DNA from 3 places in the Cytobacillus sp. FSL R7-0680 genome. Region 3 is predicted to be linked to each of the others. Evidence: a T-box and tRNA genes for the amino acid it is inferred to sense, from the RefSeq annotation. Region 3 holds a T-box; the other regions hold tRNA genes.
The links. A T-box is a leader RNA that pairs with one kind of tRNA and senses whether it is charged. The one in region 3 lies ahead of ileS (isoleucine--tRNA ligase), so its partner is inferred to be a tRNA-Ile.
Positions count from the first base shown of each region.

Region 1 (2,264 bases), 2.8 Mb from region 3:
TCTAACTACTTGTAGGCACACGGTTTCAGGATCTCTTTCACTCCCCTTCCGGGGTGCTTTTCACCTTTCCCTCACGGTACTGGTTCACTATCGGTCACTAGGGAGTATTTAGCCTTGGGAGATGGTCCTCCCTGCTTCCGACGGGATTTCTCGTGTCCCGCCGTACTCAGGATCCACTCTGGAGGGAACGAAGTTTCAACTACAGGGCTTTTACCTCCTATGGCGGGCCTTTCCAGACCTCTTCGTCTATCTCGTTCCTTTGTAACTCCGTATAGAATGTCCTACAACCCCAAGAGGCAAGCCTCTTGGTTTGGGCTAATCCCGTTTCGCTCGCCGCTACTCAGGGAATCGCGTTTGCTTTCTCTTCCTCCGGGTACTTAGATGTTTCAGTTCCCCGGGTCTGCCTTCCATACCCTATGTATTCAGGTATGGATCCTATCCCATAACGGATAGGGGGTTTCCCCATTCGGAAATCTCCGGATCAAAGCTTACTTACAGCTCCCCGAAGCATATCGGTGTTAGTCCCGTCCTTCATCGGCTCCTAGTGCCAAGGCATTCACCGTGCGCCCTTATTAACTTAACCATTGTTCGGCTTGCGATAAGCTACGCATTTCGGCGTCAGCTCACTCGTCAACATCCTCATGTGCACAAGACGCACACTCCGGTGTTTCCTCGCTCGCTTCCTTGAACTGCTGGCTTCTCACAACCCTCACGGTTGTATGTTTTTAAAAAAAGTTTAGTATCTCTACTCTATTATATAGAGAGAAAATAACTAAGGTGGCGATTACTCGGTAATCTTCTTCATTACATTATCTAGTTTTCAAAGAACAATTTGTTGGTGGAGCCTAGCGGGATCGAACCGCTGACCTCCTGCGTGCAAAGCAGGCGCTCTCCCAGCTGAGCTAAGGCCCCGTATTAAAGTTAAAATGGTGGGCCTAAATGGACTCGAACCATCGACCTCACGCTTATCAGGCGTGCGCTCTAACCAGCTGAGCTATAGGCCCACATAACTTCACGGTAAAGTATTTAATCATATCAAAGAGATTGCACTCTCAAAACTGAACGAACAGTCTAACATCAAGTCAATTCCGTATATTCCTTAGAAAGGAGGTGATCCAGCCGCACCTTCCGATACGGCTACCTTGTTACGACTTCACCCCAATCATCTGTCCCACCTTAGGCGGCTGGCTCCAAAAGGTTACCCCACCGACTTCGGGTGTTACAAACTCTCGTGGTGTGACGGGCGGTGTGTACAAGGCCCGGGAACGTATTCACCGCGGCATGCTGATCCGCGATTACTAGCGATTCCGGCTTCATGTAGGCGAGTTGCAGCCTACAATCCGAACTGAGAATGGTTTTATGGGATTGGCTAAACCTCGCGGTCTTGCAGCCCTTTGTACCATCCATTGTAGCACGTGTGTAGCCCAGGTCATAAGGGGCATGATGATTTGACGTCATCCCCACCTTCCTCCGGTTTGTCACCGGCAGTCACCTTAGAGTGCCCAACTAAATGCTGGCAACTAAGATCAAGGGTTGCGCTCGTTGCGGGACTTAACCCAACATCTCACGACACGAGCTGACGACAACCATGCACCACCTGTCACTCTGTCCCCCGAAGGGGAAAGTCCTATCTCTAGGATTGTCAGAGGATGTCAAGACCTGGTAAGGTTCTTCGCGTTGCTTCGAATTAAACCACATGCTCCACCGCTTGTGCGGGCCCCCGTCAATTCCTTTGAGTTTCAACCTTGCGGTCGTACTCCCCAGGCGGAGTGCTTAATGCGTTTGCTGCAGCACTAAAGGGCGGAAACCCTCTAACACTTAGCACTCATCGTTTACGGCGTGGACTACCAGGGTATCTAATCCTGTTTGCTCCCCACGCTTTCGCGCCTCAGCGTCAGTTACAGACCAGAAAGTCGCCTTCGCCACTGGTGTTCCTCCAAATCTCTACGCATTTCACCGCTACACTTGGAATTCCACTTTCCTCTTCTGCACTCAAGTTCCCCAGTTTCCAATGACCCTCCACGGTTGAGCCGTGGGCTTTCACATCAGACTTAAGGAACCGCCTGCGCGCGCTTTACGCCCAATAATTCCGGACAACGCTTGCCACCTACGTATTACCGCGGCTGCTGGCACGTAGTTAGCCGTGGCTTTCTGGTTAGGTACCGTCAAGGTACCGGCAGTTACTCCGATACTTGTTCTTCCCTAACAACAGAGTTTTACGATCCGAAAACCTTCATCACTCACGCGGCGTTGCTCCGTCAGAC
Region 1 is NZ_JBBPAO010000001.1:3,587,303-3,589,566, reverse strand. It holds rRNA gene MKY26_RS17880 (23S ribosomal RNA) at 1-583, opposite strand, end outside; tRNA gene MKY26_RS17875 (tRNA-Ala) at 837-912, opposite strand; tRNA gene MKY26_RS17870 (tRNA-Ile) at 928-1,004, opposite strand; rRNA gene MKY26_RS17865 (16S ribosomal RNA) at 1,104-2,264, opposite strand, start outside.
Region 1: it has a tRNA-Ile gene. The T-box ahead of ileS (isoleucine--tRNA ligase) is inferred to sense a tRNA for this amino acid. The anticodon was not compared.

Region 2 (2,264 bases), 2.8 Mb from region 3:
TTCATTCTACAAAAGGCACGCTATCACCCATTAACGGGCTCTAACTACTTGTAGGCACACGGTTTCAGGATCTCTTTCACTCCCCTTCCGGGGTGCTTTTCACCTTTCCCTCACGGTACTGGTTCACTATCGGTCACTAGGGAGTATTTAGCCTTGGGAGATGGTCCTCCCTGCTTCCGACGGGATTTCTCGTGTCCCGCCGTACTCAGGATCCACTCTGGAGGGAACGAAGTTTCAACTACAGGGCTTTTACCTCCTATGGCGGGCCTTTCCAGACCTCTTCGTCTATCTCGTTCCTTTGTAACTCCGTATAGAATGTCCTACAACCCCAAGAGGCAAGCCTCTTGGTTTGGGCTAATCCCGTTTCGCTCGCCGCTACTCAGGGAATCGCGTTTGCTTTCTCTTCCTCCGGGTACTTAGATGTTTCAGTTCCCCGGGTCTGCCTTCCATACCCTATGTATTCAGGTATGGATCCTATCCCATAACGGATAGGGGGTTTCCCCATTCGGAAATCTCCGGATCAAAGCTTACTTACAGCTCCCCGAAGCATATCGGTGTTAGTCCCGTCCTTCATCGGCTCCTAGTGCCAAGGCATTCACCGTGCGCCCTTATTAACTTAACCATATGTTTGGGTTGCTTTCGCTTCCCACACGGTTGTGTGTTTTAAAAAAGTTTAGTATCTCTACTCTATTATATAGAGAGAAAATAACTAAGGTGGCGATTACTCGGTAATCTTCTTCATTACATTATCTAGTTTTCAAAGAACAATTTGTTGGTGGAGCCTAGCGGGATCGAACCGCTGACCTCCTGCGTGCAAAGCAGGCGCTCTCCCAGCTGAGCTAAGGCCCCGTATTAAAGTTAAAATGGTGGGCCTAAATGGACTCGAACCATCGACCTCACGCTTATCAGGCGTGCGCTCTAACCAGCTGAGCTATAGGCCCACATAACTTCACGGTAAAGTATTTAATCATATCAAAGAGATTGCACTCTCAAAACTGAACGAACAGTCTAACATCAAGTTAATTCCGTATATTCCTTAGAAAGGAGGTGATCCAGCCGCACCTTCCGATACGGCTACCTTGTTACGACTTCACCCCAATCATCTGTCCCACCTTAGGCGGCTGGCTCCAAAAGGTTACCCCACCGACTTCGGGTGTTACAAACTCTCGTGGTGTGACGGGCGGTGTGTACAAGGCCCGGGAACGTATTCACCGCGGCATGCTGATCCGCGATTACTAGCGATTCCGGCTTCATGTAGGCGAGTTGCAGCCTACAATCCGAACTGAGAATGGTTTTATGGGATTGGCTAAACCTCGCGGTCTTGCAGCCCTTTGTACCATCCATTGTAGCACGTGTGTAGCCCAGGTCATAAGGGGCATGATGATTTGACGTCATCCCCACCTTCCTCCGGTTTGTCACCGGCAGTCACCTTAGAGTGCCCAACTAAATGCTGGCAACTAAGATCAAGGGTTGCGCTCGTTGCGGGACTTAACCCAACATCTCACGACACGAGCTGACGACAACCATGCACCACCTGTCACTCTGTCCCCCGAAGGGGAAAGTCCTATCTCTAGGATTGTCAGAGGATGTCAAGACCTGGTAAGGTTCTTCGCGTTGCTTCGAATTAAACCACATGCTCCACCGCTTGTGCGGGCCCCCGTCAATTCCTTTGAGTTTCAACCTTGCGGTCGTACTCCCCAGGCGGAGTGCTTAATGCGTTTGCTGCAGCACTAAAGGGCGGAAACCCTCTAACACTTAGCACTCATCGTTTACGGCGTGGACTACCAGGGTATCTAATCCTGTTTGCTCCCCACGCTTTCGCGCCTCAGCGTCAGTTACAGACCAGAAAGTCGCCTTCGCCACTGGTGTTCCTCCAAATCTCTACGCATTTCACCGCTACACTTGGAATTCCACTTTCCTCTTCTGCACTCAAGTTCCCCAGTTTCCAATGACCCTCCACGGTTGAGCCGTGGGCTTTCACATCAGACTTAAGGAACCGCCTGCGCGCGCTTTACGCCCAATAATTCCGGACAACGCTTGCCACCTACGTATTACCGCGGCTGCTGGCACGTAGTTAGCCGTGGCTTTCTGGTTAGGTACCGTCAAGGTACCGGCAGTTACTCCGATACTTGTTCTTCCCTAACAACAGAGTTTTACGATCCGAAAACCTTCATCACTCACGCGGCGTTGCTCCGTCAGACTTTCGTCCATTGCGGAAGATTCCCTACTGCTGCCTCCCGTAGGAGTCTGGGCCGTGTCTCAGT
Region 2 is NZ_JBBPAO010000001.1:3,498,396-3,500,659, reverse strand. It holds rRNA gene MKY26_RS17400 (23S ribosomal RNA) at 1-622, opposite strand, end outside; tRNA gene MKY26_RS17395 (tRNA-Ala) at 774-849, opposite strand; tRNA gene MKY26_RS17390 (tRNA-Ile) at 865-941, opposite strand; rRNA gene MKY26_RS17385 (16S ribosomal RNA) at 1,041-2,264, opposite strand, start outside.
Region 2: it has a tRNA-Ile gene. The T-box ahead of ileS (isoleucine--tRNA ligase) is inferred to sense a tRNA for this amino acid. The anticodon was not compared.

Region 3 (2,264 bases):
GACAGAAATACCTAAGTTAGCTGGCATTGTCCAAGGAGTAGTTGTCCAAATAACAATACGTACGTCATCAGTTAAAACATCTTTGCCATCTTTCACTTTAAATCCTACATAAATGGAAGCGGATTGCTTATCTTTATATTCAATCTCAGCTTCAGCTAATGCAGACTCAGATGATGGTGACCAGTATACAGGTTTCTTCCCTTTATAGATATAACCTTTCTTCGCCATCTCACCAAAAACTTTGATTTGTTGGGCCTCATAGGCAGGTTTTAATGTAATATAGGGATTTTCCCAATCTCCCCGAACACCTAATCGCATGAATTGTTCACGTTGATTTTCGATTTGACCGTACGCATATTCTTCACAAAGCTTACGGAATTCTGCTACCGTCATTTCTTTACGTTTTACACCTTTATTCGTTAACGCTTGTTCAATGGGTAATCCATGCGTATCCCAACCAGGTACATATGGTGCATGGTAACCACTCATTGACTTATAGCGGTTAATGAAGTCTTTTAAAATTTTATTTAACGCATGTCCGATATGAAGATCGCCATTCGCATAAGGAGGACCGTCATGCAGGACAAACAACGGTTGATTTTTCGTGCGCTCAAGCACTTTTGCATAAATATCTTGTTCATTCCATTCTGTTTGCATTTCAGGTTCTCTTTTTGGCAGATTTCCTCTCATTGGGAAATCTGTTTTAGGCATTAATAAAGTATCTTTGTAATCCATAGCTCATTTCCTCCTCAACATACTACATAACATTATGACCAAAGTAGCGTTCATACATAAGGTACTCGGAAAAAACACAAAAAACCCCTCATCCCAAAAAAGGGACGAGAGGTTATATATTCCCGCGGTACCACCCTTGTAGATAGAGAAATTTCCTATCCGCTCAAAAATCAATTCGTAACGTGAACGTCTACGCCTTACTCTAACTTTTTAGCTCAAGTAAGGAACTCAAGGGTGATGTTCAAATTCTTCTCCTTAATATCAGGCTTTCACCTTCCCTGAATCGCTGAAGTGGAAATCCACTCTTTTAAGTAAGATAGAATGCTACTATCCCTGTCATCGTTTTATCATGTTTTTTCTAGATTATATGCGATAGGATACAACTTCGTCAAGTCGTCGTACATCTTATAAGATAAAAGTATCTTATACTCTAGACTCTTCTTCTTTTGTAGACTTTAATTCTGTTGTATCTAGCTCATATTCCATTAAGTGGTCCCAGTCATCATTCTGAAGCATATCTAATTGGGCTTCAATTAACATTTTAAAACGATTTCTAAATACTTTCGATTGCTTTTTCAAATCTTCTATATCTAGCGCAATCTTCCTTGCTTTAGATAATGATTCATTCACAATCCTATCGGCGTTTTTCTCCGCTTCCCGAATAATTAACTTTGCCTCTTTCTGTGCGTTTCGCTTCACTTCTTCGCCAGCTTCTTGTGCAACAACAATCGACTTATTTAACGTCTCTTCAATCGTATTAAAATGTCCGACTCTTTCATTTAAGTCGTTTAAACGCTCTTCTAATTCCTTCTTCTCACGAATAATGATTTCATAGTCTTTAATCACTTGATCTAAAAACTCATTTACTTCATCTTCATCATATCCACGAAAACCTTTGCTGAACTCTTTGTTATGAATATCTAATGGTGTTAATGGCATAAGGCCACCTCCTAGATCAGTTGGTCAAATTATGTACATTTGTTAACATGTAATTCGACAGTTTCTTGCAGATTCCTGCATAAAATTCGATACACTTTCAATTTTATATCGGTAAAACACTATAATCATTATAGCTAAAAAAGATTATTTTTGTATACCGACAACTACTTTCCATTTTTCTTTCTTCGTTTTTCCCTCTATCGCAATAACCATACAGCGCCCATAGCCTCTTACTGAAATTGTATCACTCTCACGGCAATCGAATGCTACATTTTCTTTCATTGCCCAATTTACTTTTACTTTTTTTGCAGAAATGAGTTGTTGCGCCTTTTGTCTAGAAAAATTATAAATCGATGCAATAAGCGTATCAAGTCTTAAGGATGACATTGTAAAAACTTTTTCTTGCCACTGCTCTTTTGCATCGATAACAGATGAAAATGGCTTTTCTTCAAGTTGAACAGAAGCTTTCCCAACAGATTCTAATTGCATAGAAATATAAGAGGATACTTCCTTAGAGACAATTACTTGTATCGTATGACCTTCAAACAAAATATCTCCAAATTTACTTCTTTTCAATCCGAGTGACATCA
Region 3 is NZ_JBBPAO010000001.1:746,706-748,969, reverse strand. It holds gene ileS (isoleucine--tRNA ligase) at 1-735, opposite strand, end outside; T-box leader at 833-1,084, opposite strand; gene MKY26_RS03905 (DivIVA domain-containing protein) at 1,159-1,674, opposite strand; gene MKY26_RS03900 (YlmH family RNA-binding protein) at 1,819-2,264, opposite strand, start outside.